DNA from 4 places in the Brucella sp. BE17 genome. Region 4 is predicted to be linked to each of the others. Evidence: predicted binding sites of a transcription regulator. Region 4 holds the regulator's gene; each other region holds the start of a gene.

Region 1 (5,084 bases), 1.2 Mb from region 4:
TAGCCGATTGTTGCGGCTGGGTCTCGCTTTGCTGTGCGGCACTGGTTTGCTGTGAAGCGGAAGCGGATATTGGAGGGACTGGCGGAGGCTGTAAGGCCACATCTGTTTGTGTTGCCGCTAGGGCCAGTGAGCGGGTGCGAACCCGTTTGACCCTTGCCTGCCATCCTTTGCCGAAAGTGGCAGCAGCGGCAAGTTTCTTAAGCCATGCTGCACGCGCATCGCAAAGCGCATTGATGGTTTGCGCAAGTGGCTGTTCTGCAAGCGCTGCCATAGTTCTGGGGTCTATAAGTGCTGTCTCAGGTACGTCAAGGACCTGCTGCAGCATTTTGATGGCGTGCGCCGTGCCGGAGTTTACGGCAAAGTCAAGCAATGCATAATCGACACCGGGAGGCAGATGATCACCATCGATCTTGTCCCAATATTGCTTTCGATAAATTTCCATGGCTGTGCCCTTGGAGAGATTCTTTACCTCCTCTCGTGAGGCTGCACGTCCCATCCATCCAGACAAAGTACCTTGGGTGATGCCCATGTTGGTGGCACCACCGGGATCTTTAGGATTATCGACGTAACCGCCTTCCTCCTTGAAAATATACGGCATAATTTCCGTAAAATTGGAGCGCATCGTCATCCCTTTGAAAATTCATTTTTAAAAAAATTACTTGAAACGGTTATGGAAATTTTATCCGGTTATGGGCCAATGTATACTGTTGTTTCTGCGTGGAGCGATGAAAAATACAGGTAAATCCTGCCCTCAATCAGAAATCCTCTTGCGTCCAACCACGCACTGTTGATTGATGGCGCAAAGATAATTCACATTTCGTGGGGTGAGGCACAAGTGACGACAGAAGTTTTCGGACACGCACCGGATGGACAACCGGTTCATCGGCTAACCATTTCCAACGGGCCGCTGGCGGCCAAAATCTTAACGTGGGGCGCGGCCATTCAGGATCTGCGCATGGCTGGTCATGACGCGGCGCTTGTGATCGGCTATCGCGACTTTGACGATTATCCGGCGTATTCACCGCATCTGGGTGCAATAGCCGGTCGTTCCGCCAACCGAATCCGAGATGCTCGCTTTGTGATTGACGGCAAGAACTATCAAGTCGAAGCAAATTATTTCGGACGCCATAACCTGCACGGCGGCAGCAAAGGTCTGGGCAATCGGGTGTGGAACATCACCGGAAGCGGCTCCGATTTCGTCACGCTCGGTACCGTGGCCGCAGACGGTGAAATGGGCTTTCCGGGTAATCTCAAGGTAAGCTGCACCTATATGCTCAACGATAGCGGAGAGTTGATCGTGCGGCTGGAAGCGGTGACTGACAGGCCCACCGTCTGCAGTTTGTTGCATCACAGCTATTTCAATCTCGATGATGGTGGTGAGGGCGATATTCTCGATCACCAGCTCAAAATCAACGCCGATGCCTATATGCCGGTGGATGATGCGCTGATTCCCGATGGCCGCATATTGCCGGTGCGCGATACGGTTTATGATTTTCGTGAGTACCGACCAATCCGCCGTCAGGAAACAGGCCAGCAGATTGAATATGACATCAATTTCTGCTTGTCCGCAATGCGGGGGCCGATACGGTCATGCGCTTCGGTGAAGGCTGCGCGCTCTGGCATCCGACTCGATGTTGCAACGACCGAACCCGGTTTGCAATTCTATGCTGGCAATACCATGGCCAATGATTGTATCGGCCTGACTGGAAAGCCCTATGGCAAACATGCGGGCTTTTGTCTGGAGCCGCAGGTCTGGCCTGGTTCGCTCGAATATCCCTATTTTCCGCAGGCTATCCTGCGCCCCGGTGAAATCTACGCGCAGGAAAGCCGCTTCGCCTTTTCCAAAGAATGATTATTCACCGAAAGCGGCGCGAGCCATTTCCATCGGTGTCAGCGCACCGCGTGCTTCAACCACACGCGCTGCGACTGCATGCGCCTTTTGTGCCGCCGCCACCGGCTGAAGCCCTGCTATGCGCGCGGCGAGATAGCTTCCGTTAAAGCTGTCGCCCGCGCCTGTGGTATCCACGGCCCGTGCCGCGACAGCGGGAACTTCCGTGCGCTCGCCGTTGGCAAGCACCAATGCAGGCTCGGTCCCGTCCTTGACGACGATTTCACTCACGCCAAGTCTGCCTAGACGTTCGGCGCAAGCTGCAGCATCTTTGTCGCCAAATAGCGCCTGCTCGTCGGGGAAGGTCGGCAGTGCAATATCGGACAGCCGCATGGCTTCGCTGATGAGGTCCTGTGCGACCTTGCGATCAGGCCAGAGCTGATGGCGGAAATTCGGATCGAAGGCGATCCGGGATCCGGCGGCACGGCATTGCCGTAATATCTCAAAGAATTGCGTCCGATGCTCCGGCAGAATAATAGCAAGCGAGATGCCTGAGAAATAAATGATATCGCGTCCGGCAAGGCTCTTTTCCAGCGCTGCGTGGTCGCTGGCCAAATGTCGGGCGGCGGCTTCGCTGCGCCAATAGGTAAACGAACGTTCGGCACCCTCAAGCGTGATTGCGTAAACTCCCGGATGAAGCCCGGCAATAATCGGGCTGTGTGCAATGCCGATACCGTTCGAGGTCAAAAATACCCGCTGCTTCTGCGAAAAACTGTCTTCGCCAAAGGCGCTTACATAATCCACCGGCATCGCTTTGTCGGCAAGCGCACGCACATACCATGCCGTATTAAGCGTATCGCCGGCAAAGCCCATGCGCCATTGGTCACCATTTTCGCCCGAAAGCTCGATCATGCATTCCCCGATGGAAGCAAAGCCGCTCATATTGATCTCCTCACTTGCAATGTCAGAGGCCTATACCAATTTGCAGCGATGTAAAATTGCTTTGTTAGTTGGGGAATGTCATCAACGCTTTATCGACTTGCCACAATCCTGCTATAACGGTCCGCCAGCCGCATCGAGCCGTAGATTTTCAGTCGTGCGAAGGCTTTCATAGCAAGGAATTTGATATGCGTTATGCGATTTATTACACGCCGCCATCAAGCGACGCGCTTTTGAAAGTTGCCGCCAACTGGCTGGGTCGCAACGCCTTTAGCGGGGAGGCCGTCAAAGCTCCGGCGATTCGCTCGTTCGCCCCGGCAGAAATCGTAAATCTCACCGAAGAACCCCGCCGTTACGGCTTTCACGGTACGATGAAAGCGCCTTTCCGGCTCAAAGACGGTTTTACGGAAAACGATCTTCTGTCAGCGCTGATGCATTTCACCTCTGCTGCCTTGCCTGTGACTATCCCGCGCCTTGTACTAAAGGGCATCGGCCCTTTTTTTGCGCTCGTGCCGCAAGAACCTGTGGCTGAACTCAATCAACTGGCCAATGATGTCGTGGTGGCGTTTGATCGCTTTCGTGCGCCACTAAGTGATGCTGAAATCGCCAGACGTCGTCCCGAACGTCTAAGCGAAGCACAACGTCACAATCTGGAGCGCTGGGGTTATCCCTATGTTTTTGAAGAATTCCGTTTTCACATGACGCTGACCGGACCGGTCGATGAACAGGATCGCCCGCGCATCGAACGCAGGCTGGACGAGTTTTTCGCGCCCTTGCTTGACGATTCGGTAGAGATATCCAATCTTGCCCTGTTCGTGGAGCCGGAAAAAGGTACACCTTTTGAGATACACTCGCTGCATCCGCTGACGGGCGGTGAAAAGAAGGTCCGCGCTCTGCGACCAGTGGGAAGGCCGTAATCGATAATGACTGAAACTATTTTGCGCAATGCGCGCATTGTTCTTGGCCGTGAAGTGATCGACGGCACCATCAGGATTTTGGACGGCACGATTGCCGATATCTCCAGCGGACCTTCTGCCATCGGTGAGGATTTGGAGGGCGATTTTTTGACGCCTGGGCTGGTCGAATTGCATACAGATCACCTGGAAGGCCATTATGCACCGCGACCCAAGGTGCGCTGGAACCCGATTGCCGCCGTGCAGGCACATGACGCACAGATTGCCGCCTCCGGCATCACCACGGTTTTCGATGCCTTGCGTATTGGTCTTGATGACGATGCTCCGACCAATATCGACGACATGCTAAAGCTTTCTACAGCCATTGCGCAGGGACGTGAGGCAGGGCGGTTGCGCGCCGATCATTTTCTACATATGCGCTGCGAGGTTTCAGCACCCGATTGTCTCGACGCGTTCGAGCGCTTTGGAGCGCATCCGCTGATCCGGTTGGTGTCGCTGATGGATCATGCCCCCGGTCAGCGGCAATTCACCAATATTGACGCTTATAAGATGTATTTCCTCGGCAGGAACAAGCTTTCGGAAGAAGAATTCCGCCTCTATTGTGAGCGCCGCATCGGCCAGTCACAGCAATATGCGGACAGGAACCGTAAGGCTATTGCCGAGCTTTGCCATGAGCGTGGTATTATTCTGGCAAGTCATGACGATGCAACGACCGGTCACGTGGCAGAAGCCCATGCTCAGGGCATTCGCGTGGCCGAGTTTCCAACAACCCACGCTGCGGCCGAGGCCTCGAAACAGGCAGGCATGTCGGTTCTTATGGGCGCGCCGAATGTGGTGCGCGGCGGTTCGCATTCCGGCAACGTTTCGGCGCGTGAACTGGTTGAGGCGGGACATCTCGACATTATCTCATCCGATTATATCCCGGCCAGCATGATGCAATCAGCGTTTTTTCTGGCCGATACGCTCGACCAGGTCTCGCTGCCCGATGCCATTCGGCTGGTATCCTTCAACCCGGCCCAAGCGGTGGGGCTGGATGATCGCGGCGAGATTGCTGCGGGCAAACGCGCCGATCTGGTGCGCGTGCAGATGGCTGATCACGTGCCAATCATCCGCACTGTATGGCGCGAAGGACAGCGGGTGATCTGATCAGGCTATCATCGCAAGGCCGAGCTTTCCATTTTCCTCGATGACGAGATCAAGCTCGCGATAGCTATTGATGCTTGCGCGGGATGTTTTTGGGGAATGGAGATGCGTTGCCGTCACGACGAGAACAGAAGCGCCAGCTGTCTCGCCCGCGAGAATTCCGGCCGGGGCATCCTCAAAAACCAGACAGTTGTGCGGGTTGAAGCCAAGTCTTTCAGCGCCAAGCTCAAAACATTCGGGGCTTGGCTTGCCGTGACTGA
Region 2 (5,084 bases), 770 kb from region 4:
TCGCGCGCCTCGTTGGTGAGGTTTTCCAGCCATGGGCTAAGATCGGTCTCGCATTCGGGTTTGGGCGCGATGGCACCCTTGTCGGTCGAAGTTGCAGGGGAGGGGGTATGCGCGCCAGACAGGCTCGTTGAAGCGAGCAGGGCGGCGGTTATGATGGAAGCAAGGAACTTCATCGCAGACTCACACTGGTTTTCACAGGAGCATATCTCCTAGCGTTGCTAAGCTATTGCCTGAGCCCGCCACGGAAATGAAGCGAAACTTGGTGCGATCGGATAAACTTTGCCGGGTTAACGCGCTTTGTTGCTTTCCAGCCACTTTTTCCATGTGGAGTTGCTGCCCGCAAACACGTTGATATCGGCGTCACCCTTGATACCAGGGATTTTGCCCGTGCCGGTATATTGCCAGAAAGTCCAGGGGTGCGGTCCGTATTTTTCGTCCGGATGGCCTGCAACCGAGCGCAGCCAGAACGGATATTCTGACAATTGTCGCAGATCATTGTCGTCGAAAAAGTCGACGGTGGTGTAAATGATTGGGCGCTTGCCATAGTGCTTTTCGAGCGCATTAAGGAAAACACGCATTTCCTTACGCACGATTGCCCCATCCGGTCGCAGCTTGCAAGTGGGCGAATGGGCGTTCCATTCCATGTCGAGAACCGGTGGCAGCGCGCCCGGATCGCGAGGAACGTTGCGGATATACCAGCGCGCCTGCTCGATTGCTGGACGGCAGAAATAATAGAAATGATAACCGCTGCGCGGAATGCCGGCCTGACGCGCGCCGTTCCAATGTTCAGTGAAGCGCTCGTCGAAACGGTCGCCGCCTTCGGTCGCCTTGATGAAGACGAAGGAAATGCCGCTGGCGCGTACCGCCGCCCAATCAATACTGGTCTGATATTTGGAAACATCCGTCCCGTGGATTGGATAGTGCCACGGTGTCTTGCCAGCCCAATCATGCGGAGCCCGATCACCGAAACGCGGTGCCTTGACTGCCCCGGAGGGTGGCGCGATCCGAGCGATTGTGCCGCCTTTTTTCACATCGGCGAAATCGTAATCCACCGTGGTACAGGCGGATAGGAGAAAAAGACCAAGGGTCAGGGCAAAGCTTCTGGCCAGAAGGTTCATATTCGGTTCCGGTTTCGCGAATCAGGTCTTTAACGGTTACGCGATCCGAGCCTTGCCGTCACCAGTCTTGGGAGAAATTCATTGATCCTGATGTTGAGGGCGCACCAATAACAGCAATCCAAGCAAAACCGCGATAGAGAATGCGCTGTTCGACCCCCAATCCCTCTTCGGCTGCAATTGCTTCACACGCATCAAAAAGATTGGCGCGTGGGGTGACATGAAACCAGTCGAGCCATGTGAGCAGGCTATGCCTGAACCAGCGCGGCAAATGGCTTTGATTGCCGAAATCGACGATATGCAGTTGGCCGCACGGTGAAAGATGGCGCATGCTTTCGCGGATGACGGTTTGCCATTGCGGGATCATTGAGGCGGCGTAGGAGATGAAAATACGGTCAAAGCCACTTTTTCCGAACAGCGTTCCGGGATCAAATTGTGCTGCATCGGCGCGTTCCAGCTTGGTGCGCCCGATAATCCCGGCACGCTTCGCGGCATTCTGGGCTGTATCAAGCATTTCCGCTGAAATATCGATACCGTAGAGTTTTGCGTTCGGGTAGATTTTCCCGACTTTGATGAGGTTGCGGCCTGTGCCGCAGCCGATCTCAAGCACACTTCCATCTTCGGGGACATTGAGTTCGCCAATCATCTGGTCTCGCCCCAGAAGATAATATTTGCGCGTAGCATCATAGAAATGACGCTGGTATCGATAAATCCGGTCCATCAGGCTGGCATGATCGCCGTTTTGCATGCGAGGGCCGGGCAAGCTTTCACGCCTCCTTGAGAGTATAAAGATGAAAACCGCCATAGATCGAAGAGCGGTCGCGCTCATGCAGCGCGCGCGATTCCTCTTGCCGGTATTCCCATCGGTCGAGAACTTCCGGTGCGAGGCGACCGGGAAGCAGGCTCGGTTCGGCAGCCGTGCGGAAAATGACACGTGCGCCGGGTGCTGCGGTCCGGGTGATCTCGCTCCAGACAGCGTTGAGCTGATGATCGTTCATCCAGTCCTGTGCGTCGAGCAGAATGTAACGATCCACTGAAGCTGCGGGCTTTGCCGCTAGAAAATCCGTATAATTGGCATTCTCGACCGTCATGCGCTCGGCACGCGCACGCACCGTTTCAAAATTGGCGCGTGAAAGATAGGGCGGCAGCGGTCCGGTCTCTTCGTCACCGCTATAGCCGCGTCCGAAGGCCTGCCATGCGAAATAGTTTTCAGTGAGCGGAAAACCGCAGGCGAGTTTTTCAAGACGCGCGCGCAGGACATCCGCCATGCTGCCATTACCGGCGGTTGCCAGCGCATCGTATTGCTGTGGCGGAATGCCAAGGCCGAACAGCGAGGATTTTCGTGCAGTAGCCCAGCGCACCATGCGTTTTTCGAACAGAGGTGCAAGTGCTGTATCAAAGAAGGTACGCTGCTCTTCCATGCTGCGCGATTTCAGCAGATCGCGCGGGTCTATGCCGTAAAGGCGCGCCACGCGATGCCCAATGCCGATAAAAACACCGAGCAATCCGTGCCGGTAAAGATCGCGCCAGAAAATAGAAATGCGCTGACGCCCGTTCCATTTGCGCTTCTCCCAGTAGGCACGGCTTTGTGCATCGAGATGCGGACGGATGAAGCGTTTATAGGCAGTCAGGTTGGCCTTGTCGTCGGCCTTGCCATAGAACCGATAAAAAGCGGAATAATCCGGCAGTTGCGTGAGGGCGGCCAGTTTCAGCCTGTTGAAGGCGACGTGGGCCTGATTGAGATCGACAGCCTCGACGCGGGCCGGGTCGGCGGTCAGATAGGACAGCGCGTTGCAACCACCCGATGCTATCGTGACGATGCGATGGCCCGGTTGGATGGCGAGGGCGGCCATATCAACCTCGGGGTCTTCCCAAATCTGCGGATAGACGAGCCCTTTGAAAAGCCAGGCGAACAGTCTTTCGGAGATTCCTGCCCGCGACATTGCATGATTTTGTGTGACAGCGCGTTTGAGAATTGCACCGTCTGAGGCATGGTCTGTCATAATTTCCCCCTCTACAGAACTTGATCGCCATCTTGATTGGATCAGGCCGGACCATGATTTGCGCAAGTTAAACATTGTGCCATGACAGGGGCGTGACGAATTAATTACGGCTTTCTGACAGCGGTATGCCCGGTTAAGTTACTGCAATACTGGCGCTTTATTACGGCCGTTAAGACTATTTGAGGAAACATTTTCACCGTCGTGCCGTTTTCACCTGAGATGGTGGGGATAGGCAGGATGTTTTTGCCTGTCTCAACCATAGACATGGGAAACCGGTTGAAGCCGGGTTTTCATGAAGAGCAGAGGGGTGTTCGCACAATATTGCGTATGCTCAACGGGCATTCCCCCCGAACTGGCCCGTACTAGGAAGGAGAGCCAATATGAAGAAGATTTTGATCACATCGCTTGCTGCCGCATCGCTGATGGGGCTTGCTGCCTGCAACGACAACAGCAACAACGCTGGCAATGCACCAGCGCCATCCGCGCCAAGTGAAACGACGCCATCTACCCCGGCACCGGCACCAGAGCCAGCTCCTGCACCGGCTAATCCGGATTCTGCACCGGCTAATCCTGGGGCCGCGCCTTCCAACTAACGCGATTGTGTGCAGACGTCTGTTAGAAGAAACATTGATGGCGGCTCGGTTTTCCGGGTCGCCATTTGCCCTCGAAGGAGTGGTTGAAGTGAAGGGTACGGTAAAATTTCAAAGGAAAGACGGACATCTGGCGTTTTCCGAGTTTAAACATGGCGTTTCTTGGGCTATTGCTTTGGTCATGAACCGTAATTTTCTGTTTTCCGTATCTGCCATTGTGCTTGTTATACTTGCTGCTTGCGGCAAGAATGACGACGAGACATCCACAGCCCAGCCCCCTCAGGAGAACGGGGCCTTGCAACCGGGTGCGTCGGTGCCGGATGGAGCAGTGGAAAAAGGTCCTGACCTCGTGCGCAATCTGCGCGATAATTCCGGTGTTTTAACGCCAGAGGAAAAGGCCGCTGCAATCGAGCGCGCGCGTCAGAATGCGCAGTCTGCCGCCCGTTCGGTGGGGCAGGACGCGCAGCAAATTGAGGCTGCGGGAGAAGCTGCGGCCATTGCCGCGCAACGCTCTTTCGAAAGCCGACAGCAATAGATATTTAAAGCCGCTTCTGAATGGAGCGCATGCCCGAAAAGTTTAAAACGGGCTTTTAAAAATAGTATTCTAAAACAAATGCTTAATAAGAGAATTTTCTTTAATTGGATCGGTATCCTGCAGCGCACTTAATCAAACAAATGTTTTTTACCGTATAAGCGCCTGTAAGCGGTTTTCAGTGCCTTTGGAATTCGATAGAAAAGCCTCATGTCAATTTGGGTCCGCATTGGTGAGTTTGTAGCGTCTGTGGCGGCGAACGCCATTTCAGGCGTTATTGAGGCCGTGCGCACCGTTTTTGAAGGTGACGCAGACACCCGCAGGCGCGTTGCCTTTTCCATTGCCATGATTGCGCTTTCAGCCAAAATGGCCAAGGCCGATGGCGTCGTGACGCAGGCCGAAATTCGTGCCTTTCAGGATATTTTCGCCGTTCCGAAAGAAGAGTCGGCGCATGTCGCCCGCCTTTACGATCTTGCCAAAAAGGACGTGGCCGGGTTTGAAACCTATGCTCGTCAGCTTGCAGGATTGTGCCAGGCAGATCAGCCCGACTGCCATCTTCTCGAAGATATTCTCGACGGGCTGTTCCATATCGCCAAGGCGGATGGATATGTCCATGAGAAGGAAATGGCCTTTCTCAACGCGGTGGCGGGGATTTTCGGCTTTGACGAGCAAGCTTTTGAGCGCATTGCCGTGCGCCATGTCGAAGGCGGAGACAATGATCCTTATGCCATCCTCGGTCTCGAGCGCGGTGTGAACTTCGATGAGGCGCGCAGGCGCTATCGCTCTCTCGTCAAGAAGCATCATCCCGACAGGCTTGTTGCCGAAGGCCTGCCATTGGAATTTA
Region 3 (5,084 bases), 1.1 Mb from region 4:
TAGGCTCGGGTTTGTCATGAAATATTCCTGCGCGTTGAACGCTTCCTCTGCTTCTTCCTTTTCTATCCGGCGAGAGGTGCCGTCCGCAAGTAGCTGATAGCTCTGCTGGTTATCAATTATGTTGGCAAACATAATCTGTGACAGAATTTGCTGATGCACAGTGGCGTTGGTGATGGGCACCAGCGTCTCCACACGACGGTCGAGATTGCGTGGCATCATGTCGGCAGAACTGATATAGACGATAGCCTTATCTGAAGGTAAATCCTGCCCGTTTCCAAAGCAGAATATGCGCGAATGCTCCAGAAAACGTCCGACAATCGACTTGGCACGGATATTGTCTGAAAGCCCCGCAACGCCCGGACGCAGACAGCAGATACCGCGCACCACGAGGTCGACCTGCACACCCGCCTGACTTGCCTTGTAAAGTGCATCAATAATCTGTGGATCGACGAGCGAATTCATCTTCATCCAGATCGCAGCCGTGCGTCCGGCCTTCGCATGCGCGATTTCATCATCGATGTGCTTGAGGATTCGCGAGCGCAGCGTCAGCGGAGAAATGGCAATCCGCATCTTTTCCGCAGGTTGCGCATAGCCGGTAATGAAATTGAAAATATGCGACACATCGCGCGCGATGTCAGGATCGGAGGTAAAGAATGAAAGGTCGGTATAAATACGCGCAGTGATCGGATGATAATTGCCGGTGCCAAGATGCACATAGGAGCGCAGCTTTTGCTCCTCACGACGCACGACCAGTGACATCTTGGAGTGCGTTTTTAATTCAATGAAGCCGAACACCACCTGCACACCGGCGCGCTCGAGATCGCGTGCCCAGCGAATATTGGCCTCTTCATCAAAACGCGCCTTCAATTCCACGAGCGCCGTCACCGACTTGCCCGCTTCCGCAGCATCCACCAGCGCACGCACGATGGGACTGTCGTTGGAGGTGCGGTACAACGTCTGCTTGATCGCCAGCACATCCGGATCGGCCGCGGCCTGCCGAAGGAACTGCACGACAACATCAAACGATTCGTAAGGGTGGTGGACCACGATGTCCTTTTCACGGATCGCGGCAAAGCAGTCGCCTGCATGTTCACGGATACGCTCAGGGAAACGCGGATTATAGGACACGAACTTGAGATCATCGCGCGGGATCGAGACGATTTCGGAAATCATGTTGAGCGCGAGCAGGCCTTCAAGCACGCTGACGCGATTTTCGGCAACACCCAGTTCTGTCGCAACAAAGACGCGCAGCGCTTCGGGTATCTCGCCATCGAACTCGATGCGGATAACCTGCCCGCGGCGGCGACGTTTCAAAGCCGTCTCGAATACGCGGACGAGGTCTTCCGCCTCTTCTTCGACTTCAATATCGCTGTCACGGATGATACGGAAAGTGCCGACGCCGCGCATTTCATAGCCCGGGAACAGCCGCCCGATGAACAGGCTGACCAGATCCTCGATGGTGACGAGGCGATAGACGTTCTGCCCCTCGCTCGGCAACTGAATGAAGCGCTTGAGCGCCACCGGAATGCGCAGCAAAGCTGTCATCGGATGATTGTCGGCCCGGCGTGAAAGTTGAAGCGCAATAGAAAAGCCCAGATTGGGAATGAACGGAAACGGATGCGCAGGATCGATGGAAAGCGGCGTCAGCACTGGAAATATGGTTTCGAGGAAATGATTTTCGAGCCAGTCTTTTTCCTTGTGTGACAAGGCCGAGGGACGAACGACCTCAACGTTTTCCTGCGCCAGCTCTTCACGCAGAGCGCGCAACCGTGCCTGCTGCTGTTCCTGTAGATGTCCGACTTCTTCCAGAACAAAATCCAGCTGTTCCTGCGGCGTGCGTCCGTCGGCGCTGCGTGTGGCCACGCCCGCACGCACCTGTGCGGCAAGTCCCGCAATACGCACCATGAAGAATTCATCGAGATTGGCTGCCGAGATCGACAGGAAGCGCAAGCGTTCCAGCAAAGGCTGGCGCATATTGGCGGCTTCTTCCAGAACACGGCGATTGAACTGCAACCAGGAAAATTCACGATTAACGAAACGGTCCGGACTTTTCATAAGCGCAGAAGCCGCGTCATCGTTCAAAGTTTGGTGTGCTGTGGAAACAGTATCAGGCTGCAATTTTTGCCCCTCCGGGGCCAATTCTGCCGCCATATCGCTCGTTTCGTTTGCCATAACACTGTTTTCGTTCATTTTTTCAACCCCGGCTCCAGCCAGAACATCCCGGCTCGATTGTGAACCTATGGCCGTTATATGACAGTTTGATAGCAAATCGCTTGAAATGTCCCCAGAATTGTTGAAAACGCTTCCGATAACACGTCATTCGCGATACATGCGAGCGGAAAGAGGGTGGTGCATGTCACCCACCCCAATCTCTTGGCAATATATCAATAGCGGAGCATATCATGTCCGATCATATCATCCCGCACTTCCAGAATGACGCCGGTCATCATGCGATTGAAATCGGTGTGAAGGAATTCATGTGCGTTGGCGCCAACCCGCCATTCGACCATCCACATGTCTTTCTCGATATGGGCGACGAAAGTGAAGTCGTCTGTCCCTATTGTTCGACGCTCTATCGCTACAATGCGACATTGCACGCCGACGAGACGGAACCTGCTGGCTGCACCTATAATACGACCGCCGAAAAAGCTGCCTGACGCATCGTTGCGCACATAAGCCACGAAGCACCATGAGCAGTCAATCGAGAGGACATATCCTCATCACAGGCGCAGGCGTTGCGGGTCTGAGCGCCGCACTTGAACTGGCTGCACGTGGCTGGCAGATCACAGTTTGCGAAAAAGCCGAAAAGCTTTCCGAAGTCGGGGCCGGATTGCAACTCGCCCCCAATGCCATGCGTCATCTGACCCGCCTTGGTGTTGCTGAGCCTCTGGCGGGACGGGCCGTCAGCCCGGATGTGCTTTATCTGGTCGATGGGCGCAAGGCCCGCCCGCTGCTTGCCATGCCGATAGGTGAAATTGCGCTCAAGCGCTGGCATTCGCCCTATCTCGTCTGCCACCGTGCCGATCTGCAATCGGCATTGCTTTGCGCCTGTCTCGAAAATCCTGCCATTGACATTAATCTCAACGCGGAAATCGTCCGCTATCAAAGCACTGGTAACGGGATCAAAGCCGAAATCCGGAGCGGCGAAAAAACTGAAACGCTTCAAGCCTCATGGCTTCTCGGTTGCGATGGCGTCTGGTCCGCGCAGCGCGCCGCTGCAGGTCTTAGCACGGCGCAATTCAGCGGCCATATTGCCTGGCGCACCACACTTGCGAAAAATGCCCTGCCCGCTTCGTTCACAAAAGTCTTGCCAGAACACAAAGCCGTTTCAGCATGGCTGGGTGCCGGGGTGCATTTCATTGCCTATCCTGTCAAAGGTGGCGAATTCTTCAATTTTGTCGCCATAACCCATGGTAACAATCCTGGCGCAACATGGTCACGCACAGGCGATCATCAACGGCTCAAATCCTTCTATAGCGGCTGGTGTGATGCGGTTCGCGATGTCATTGCAGTGTCTCCCGACTGGACCTATTGGCCGCTGTTTGAAATGAAGGATGCGCAATTCGTCTGCAACAACCGCCTGATCCTGCTGGGTGACGCAGCGCACGCTGTAACACCCTTCGCAGCACAGGGAGCCGCCATGGCCATCGAAGATGCTGCGGCGCTGGCGCAGGCACTGGAGCAATCTGACACGCACAATGCGCTTCGCCATTATGACGCCGTGCGCAAGACACGGCTTGCCGCGGTTGCCAGACGCGGCAAACTCAACCGCTTCGCCTATCATGCGGGGGGGCCTCTCGCCCTTGGCCGTAATCTGCTGTTTGCCGCCCGACCGCCCGAAGCCTTCCTGAAAGACATGGACTGGCTTTATGGCTATGATGCCATTGCCGCCGTTGAACGAAAAGTCATATAATTTCAAACTGCCAGATATATTTCCCATACAGACCTGATCTGTAACGCATAAAATTATTTTTGATACAGGAGTGTTAATCTGATGAGTTTCGTAACAGAATATATAAAATATACTTCAATTGTTCTCATCGGACTCCTGCCGATCATGAATCCTTTAACGACCATCCCGCTTTTTATGGCGCTGACAAAGCGTATGAGTGCGGAGAGCCGTCGAACGCAGGCAAAAAAAGCATGCATTTATGCATTTTCAATCCTGACTGCCTTTCTCTTGCTTGGGCAGGGGATTATCGCACTTTTCAGCATTTCTTTGCCCGGCATAAGGGTTGCTGGCGGAATCATCATCATGATTCTGGCTTTACGCATGATTTTCTCAGGGGATGATACGTCTTCCGATGTCGATGCTGAACCGGCAGACATCAAAAAGGCAAGCATCGACTATTCTTTTTCGCCGCTGGCTATGCCCAGTATGGCCGGTCCCGGTTCAATCGCCATTGTCATGAGTTTCAGTTCACAGATACCTGCAGATCAAACCATTCTGGGCCATATAGTGGTTATATCGGGCATTCTTCTGACCATTATTGTCGCTTATCTGGCGCTTTCCAGCGCGACCATGATCGAAAAACTGCTGGGCGAACATGGCATGCAGGCAATCACAAAAATTATGGGATTCTTGCTGACCTGTGTTGCCGTTCAGTTTCTGGCCTCGGGCGTACGTGATTTCTACATCGAATTCAGCAAGATTTAAATTTTAACCCTCAATGCGAAAACACCCGCCGGTTTGGCGGGTGTTTTCTTTTTAAACCTCAGTGCAATATCTGACTGAGGAAAAGTTTTGTGCGCTCATGCTGCGGGTTGTCGAAAAATTCGGCGGGCGAATTCTGTTCAACGATCTGGCCCTGATCCATGAAGATCACGCGGTTTGCGACCTGACGCGCAAAGCCCATCTCATGCGTCACGCAGATCATGGTCATGCCTTCATTGGCAAGACTGACCATCGTGTCGAGCACTTCCTTGACCATTTCAGGGTCAAGCGCCGAAGTCGGTTCATCGAACAGCATGACTTTCGGGCTCATGCACAGAGCGCGTGCAATCGCCACACGCTGCTGCTGACCGCCTGAGAGCTGGCCCGGATATTTATTGGCCTGTTCGGGGATCTTGACCCGATCCAGATA
Region 4 (5,084 bases):
CTGGTTCTGACATTGATGACGCTGCCAACCATCATTATCGCAACGCGCTCAGCTCTTCGCGCCGTACCGCCTTCCATTCGCGCAGCAGCCCTAGGGCTTGGTGCATCGCGAACCCAGATGGTCTTCCATCACGTGTTGCCGTTGGCAGCACCCGGCATTCTGACGGGTACGATCATTGGTCTGGCGCAGGCGCTTGGTGAAACCGCCCCGCTTCTGCTGATTGGCATGGTCGCGTTCGTCGCCAATATGCCGACTACACCGATGGATCCGGCGACCGCTTTGCCTGTGCAAATATTCATGTGGGCCAGCGAACCGGAGCGGGCCTTTGTAGAACGGACATCAGGCGCTATCATCGTCCTGCTTCTGTTCCTGGCCGTAATGAACATTGCAGCAATTATTCTGCGCCGCCGCTTTGAGCGCCGCTGGTAAACGGGAGAGCAAGTAATGAATCTGATGACAGAACGATCTCTCGAGAAAGCCGTAGGAGAAAAGATGAACGCCAACGCAAATTCCGTAAAGATGCGCGGCGACAAGGTTTGTGTATTCTATGGTGAGAAGCAGGCCCTGTTCGAAGTTGATCTGGAGGTGCCGGAAAAGATGGTCACGGCGCTGATTGGTCCTTCTGGTTGCGGCAAGTCTACCTTCCTGCGCTCGCTCAATCGCATGAACGACACCATCGAGGGCTGCCGCATCACTGGCAAGATCACGCTCGATGACGAGGATATCTACGATCCAAAAATCGACGTGGTAGAACTGCGCGCCCGTGTCGGCATGGTGTTCCAGAAGCCGAACCCGTTTCCAAAGACCATTTATGAAAATGTGGCCTATGGACCGCGTATCCATGGTCTGGCGCGCAACAAGGCCGATATGGAAGAAATCGTCGTGACCAGCCTTCAGAAGGCCAGCCTTTTCGAGGAAGTGAAAGACCGTCTGCACGATGCAGGCACTGGCCTGTCAGGCGGCCAGCAGCAGCGCCTGTGTATTGCTCGCGCCATTGCAGTCAGCCCAGAAGTAATCCTCATGGATGAGCCATGCTCGGCACTTGATCCTATCGCCACCGCCAAGGTGGAAGAGCTTATCGACGAATTGCGCCAGAACTACACCATCGTTATCGTGACCCACTCCATGCAGCAGGCGGCACGTGTGTCGCAGCGCACGGCCATGTTCCACCTGGGCAATCTCGTCGAAGTGGGCGATACCGAGACGATGTTTACGGCACCGACCGAAAAGCGCACCCAGGATTACATCACCGGACGCTTTGGCTGACGGGTTCTCACGATTTCCATAACGAGGTTTATTATGGCTCAGCATACCGTTAGTGCCTATGACGATGAACTGAAATTCCTTGCGCAAAAGATCGCCGAAATGGGCGGTCATGCCGAACGCATGGTCGAGCAATCCGTGGCAGCCATTGTCAATGCCGACAATGCGCTGGCCCAGCGCGTGATTTCCGACGATCTCATTCTAGATGCAAGCGAGCGCGAGATTGACGATAAGGCTGTCATGATTATCGCCAAGCGCCAGCCAATGGCTGTGGATTTGCGTGAGATCATTGGTTCGATCCGCATTTCAGCCGATCTGGAGCGCGTCGGTGATCTGGGTAAGAATATTGCCAAGCGCGTTGCTGCTGTTTCCGAATCGAGGCAGCCGATCAAGCTTTATCGCGGTCTTGAAACGCTGGCAGAGCTGGCCCTGACGCAGTTGAAGGATGTGCTTGACGCCTATGCGACGCGCTCCGTGCAGCAGATCAATGTGGTGCGTGATCGCGATGACGAAATTGATGCGATGTACACCTCGCTGTTCCGCGAGTTGCTGACCTATATGATGGAAGATCCGCGCAATATTTCGGCCTGCACGCATCTTTTGTTCTGCGCCAAGAATATCGAGCGTATCGGCGATCATGCCACCAATATTGCCGAGACGGTCTATTATATCGTGACTGGCCTGCAGATGCCCACGGAACGCCCCAAGGACGATCTTAGCCACGGCATCGTCGTGGATACGCCAAGCTGAGGCAGACCGACCATTGTCGCTTTGGCGGGGAGCATGAAGGAATAGCGCGACGGCACAGGATCGATACTGGGGGATTTGATCTGCCGTTCGCGGATTTGAACAGGAAATACCGCATGTCACAGGTACCCAAAATCGCTGTGGTTGAAGACGAAGAAGCGTTGAGCGTTCTGCTGCGCTATAATCTGGAAGCCGAAGGCTATCACGTCGATACAATGTTGCGGGGGGATGAGGCGGAAATCGCGTTGCGTGAAAATGTGCCCGACCTTCTCATTCTAGACTGGATGTTGCCGGGCGTTTCTGGCATCGAGCTTTGCCGCCGTCTGCGCCAATGGCCGGAAACGGAACGTCTGCCGGTCATCATGCTGACCGCGCGTGGCGAGGAAAGCGAGCGCGTGCGGGGATTGAGCGTTGGTGCGGACGACTATGTGGTCAAGCCCTTTTCCACGCCGGAACTTCTGGCCCGCGTCAAGGCCATGCTGCGCCGCGCCAATCCGAGCCTGCTTTCGCATGTGCTCAAAGTGGGCGAGCTGGTGCTCGACCGCCAGCAGCACCGCGTTTACCGCAAGGAAAAGGAAATTCGTCTCGGACCGACAGAATTTCGCCTTCTGGAATATTTCATGATGTCGCCGGGCCGCGTCTTTTCGCGCAGCCAGTTGCTCGATGGCGTCTGGGGTCCGGACATCTATGTCGATGACCGTACCGTGGATGTGCATGTCGGACGCCTGCGCAAGGCGATCAATGTCAGCCGCGGTCTTGATCCCATTCGCACCGTGCGCGGAGCTGGCTACTCGTTCGGTTGAATTCTTTCCGCACTGAATTCAAGGTCCGCTTTCCAGCTGGAAGGCGGGCCTTGTTTGATATCTGCGCCAAGCAACACCAGTGATTCGCCTCGTCATAAAGATGAAAACCGGCTGTTTTCACGTAATATTACATTCACCACATCAAAGTTCATGGAACCGTTACGTAGTCAGAAATATGTGCCGGTTGATGTTCTTCGGCGATCATTTTCAAGAAGAAAACCTTGGTGGAAGAAGTTTTTCAGATTAAGGTAATGTTGTGACGCGTATTGCAAGCCGTTGAATTACAACGAATACCATCCATCTCGTCAAGGTCATGTATATTTAAGAAAATATTAATGATTTTGAACTATTTGCGCGGCGATTGAAAAATACGAAATGGTTTACTCCAAGTCAGCAAGGCGTCAAAGAAGCGATTGCAGAATTTGCTCTTTCGTCATTTTTTAGCCTAAAAGTTACAAAACTTTGGATATGACAAGTGAAGTAACGGGCGCGAGAAACTGATCTTCGTCCATTTTCAAAATTGCACCCCAGCCGTGCGCTTATGCTTTTTGACCGGCTGATTATGAAGGGTTCAGATATGCGAGTGAACCCGAGCTATGGAGTGTGCCATTGACGCGCGTGGGTAAATGGAAGCTGCCTGTTCTGGCGGGATTGATTGTAGCACCTTTTTTGGTGACGGGTTGCACGACGACCGGTTCCTCGGCAAAGAGCGATAAGACGGCGTCGACAAGTCACGTCAAGTCAGTCAATGGCGTCAAGACTTACACCTACACGGCGCGAGACCGCAATTGCCTTGAGCGGGCAATGTTCTTCGAATCAAATCGTTCAAGCCCGGACGGCCTCGTCGCTGTGGGTACGGTTGTCATGAACCGTCTCGCCTCTGGCCGGTATCCCGGCACGGTATGCGGCGTCGTCGGTCAGAAGAACCAGTTCGCGCCCGGTGTTCTCAGTCGCAAAATGAATTCAAAGGCATTGCCGGATGTGCAAGCCGCAGCCGATGCGGTGCTGAAGGGCAAACGGCATCCCAAACTGAAGAACGCCATGTTCTTCCACACCGCGGGCCTCAAGTTCCCATACCAGAACATGCATTATGTTCTGGTTGCCGGAGGTAACTCCTTCTACGAAAAGCGTAAACGCGATGGATCGCTTCTGCATCCGGTTCCGCAGGATCCCTACAGACTTGCTTTCGCGGGGGCATCATCGAAATCGGCTCCCGATGCTGCGCCAAGCGTGCAGGTTGCGCTGGCAAGAGCTGTCACCGGCGAAACAAATGCGGAAAATGGCGGTTTCGGCCCACAGGCTCAGGAGAATCGGGTTGCGCCAGCTGTAGCACAAGCAAACGTTGATACGACATCGCAGCAGCTTGCATCCTATCAGCCGCGCGTCGAAGCCTCGACGCTCGACAGCCAGTCGCAGGCACTTGGCTATGCTCGTGTGGAACAGAAGCAGATTGATTCCGTCGGTGCATTGCTTCTGGCACAGGATCGTCCCGAAACACCGCTTTGATCGGCGCTTTAATTGGTCCGCGCCTTATTTTTTTACGGCGCGGACGGCTACGGGACGATAGGCCGGCTGGTAGAAAATGACCGGACGGTCATAGAAATCAGCGCGGTTTTCAAAAGCGCGACGGTCTGCGCGGCGATCAAGGTCAAGACGCATCAGGCAATTGGCAAAGAAATCCGTCCTTGCTCTGAAACCGTAGCTGCGACAGGTATTCTCGTCTGCGGCACGACGCTCTTGCGGCGTCATCGTGGTACAGCCGACAAGTAGCCCCGCAAATCCCAACAAAACAACAAGCTTCCTATTCAACCTTTTGCCCTCATATTGTGACCGCGAAAAACATTATAGCGCTATAAGGGCGAAAAGCGTGGTAAATTATACCGGTTGTGAAGTGCGATTTTAAAGGACTGTTTCCTTATTCCAGATCTTGCTGGGCGCTCATAATTGCTTGCTGACGATATAGATCCAGACGCATCATACATTTGGCGAAAGCGTCCGTGTGTGGCTGAAAGCCGTAGTTCACACATGTGTTTTGATCGATTGCGCGTTGTTGCGCTGGTGTCATGGCGATGCAACCGGCAAGAATGCTCGTCATTCCTGATAAAATAAAAAACTGTTTCTTCATTAGGGCTGGTCTTCCTTGGGCTGACCGTTTGAAAATATCCGGCAGTAGGAAGGAAAGAGTGGTGGAATTATGCCGCTGAGCTGTTGTCCGCGTATTTGGTTGCCGCTTGGGAAAATTAATCTCATTGATGTTAAATTTGCGCAGAT

What was found. The regulator PhoB, encoded in region 4, activates phosphate uptake and scavenging genes when phosphate is short. The targets are predictions, from matches to a motif close to TGTCATNNANCTGTCAT.
Positions count from the first base shown of each region.
Region 1: the regulator PhoB is predicted to act here: its motif matches at 2,847-2,863, upstream of AAIB41_RS04105 (DUF1045 domain-containing protein).
Region 2: the regulator PhoB is predicted to act here: its motif matches at 3,200-3,216, upstream of AAIB41_RS06095 (DUF3419 family protein).
Region 3: the regulator PhoB is predicted to act here: its motif matches at 2,251-2,267, upstream of AAIB41_RS04420 (RNA degradosome polyphosphate kinase).

Region 1 covers NZ_CP154467.1:833,774-838,857, reverse strand. Annotated here, with positions in the region: gene AAIB41_RS04120 (glycoside hydrolase family 108 protein) at 1-622, opposite strand, end outside; gene AAIB41_RS04115 (aldose epimerase family protein) at 836-1,852, shown strand; gene AAIB41_RS04110 (sugar kinase) at 1,853-2,770, opposite strand; gene AAIB41_RS04105 (DUF1045 domain-containing protein) at 2,956-3,684, shown strand; gene AAIB41_RS04100 (alpha-D-ribose 1-methylphosphonate 5-triphosphate diphosphatase) at 3,688-4,827, shown strand; gene AAIB41_RS04095 (HAD-IA family hydrolase) at 4,828-5,084, opposite strand, start outside.
Region 2 covers NZ_CP154467.1:1,253,688-1,258,771, reverse strand. Annotated here, with positions in the region: gene AAIB41_RS06110 (lytic murein transglycosylase) at 1-173, opposite strand, end outside; gene AAIB41_RS06105 (GH25 family lysozyme) at 288-1,118, opposite strand; gene AAIB41_RS06100 (class I SAM-dependent methyltransferase) at 1,177-1,863, opposite strand; gene AAIB41_RS06095 (DUF3419 family protein) at 1,883-3,118, opposite strand; gene AAIB41_RS06090 (hypothetical protein) at 3,499-3,711, shown strand; gene AAIB41_RS06085 (hypothetical protein) at 3,749-4,243, shown strand; gene AAIB41_RS06080 (DnaJ family molecular chaperone) at 4,451-5,084, shown strand, end outside.
Region 3 covers NZ_CP154467.1:899,511-904,594, forward strand. Annotated here, with positions in the region: gene AAIB41_RS04420 (RNA degradosome polyphosphate kinase) at 1-2,190, opposite strand, end outside; gene AAIB41_RS04425 (zinc-finger domain-containing protein) at 2,403-2,657, shown strand; gene AAIB41_RS04430 (FAD-binding protein) at 2,690-3,913, shown strand; gene AAIB41_RS04435 (MarC family NAAT transporter) at 3,995-4,657, shown strand; gene AAIB41_RS04440 (amino acid ABC transporter ATP-binding protein) at 4,716-5,084, opposite strand, start outside.
Region 4 covers NZ_CP154467.1:2,020,112-2,025,195, forward strand. Annotated here, with positions in the region: gene pstA (phosphate ABC transporter permease PstA) at 1-429, shown strand, start outside; gene pstB (phosphate ABC transporter ATP-binding protein PstB) at 493-1,266, shown strand; gene phoU (phosphate signaling complex protein PhoU) at 1,297-2,013, shown strand; gene phoB (phosphate regulon transcriptional regulator PhoB) at 2,127-2,813, shown strand; gene AAIB41_RS09840 (cell wall hydrolase) at 3,423-4,319, shown strand; gene AAIB41_RS09845 (hypothetical protein) at 4,344-4,562, opposite strand; gene AAIB41_RS09850 (hypothetical protein) at 4,729-4,938, opposite strand.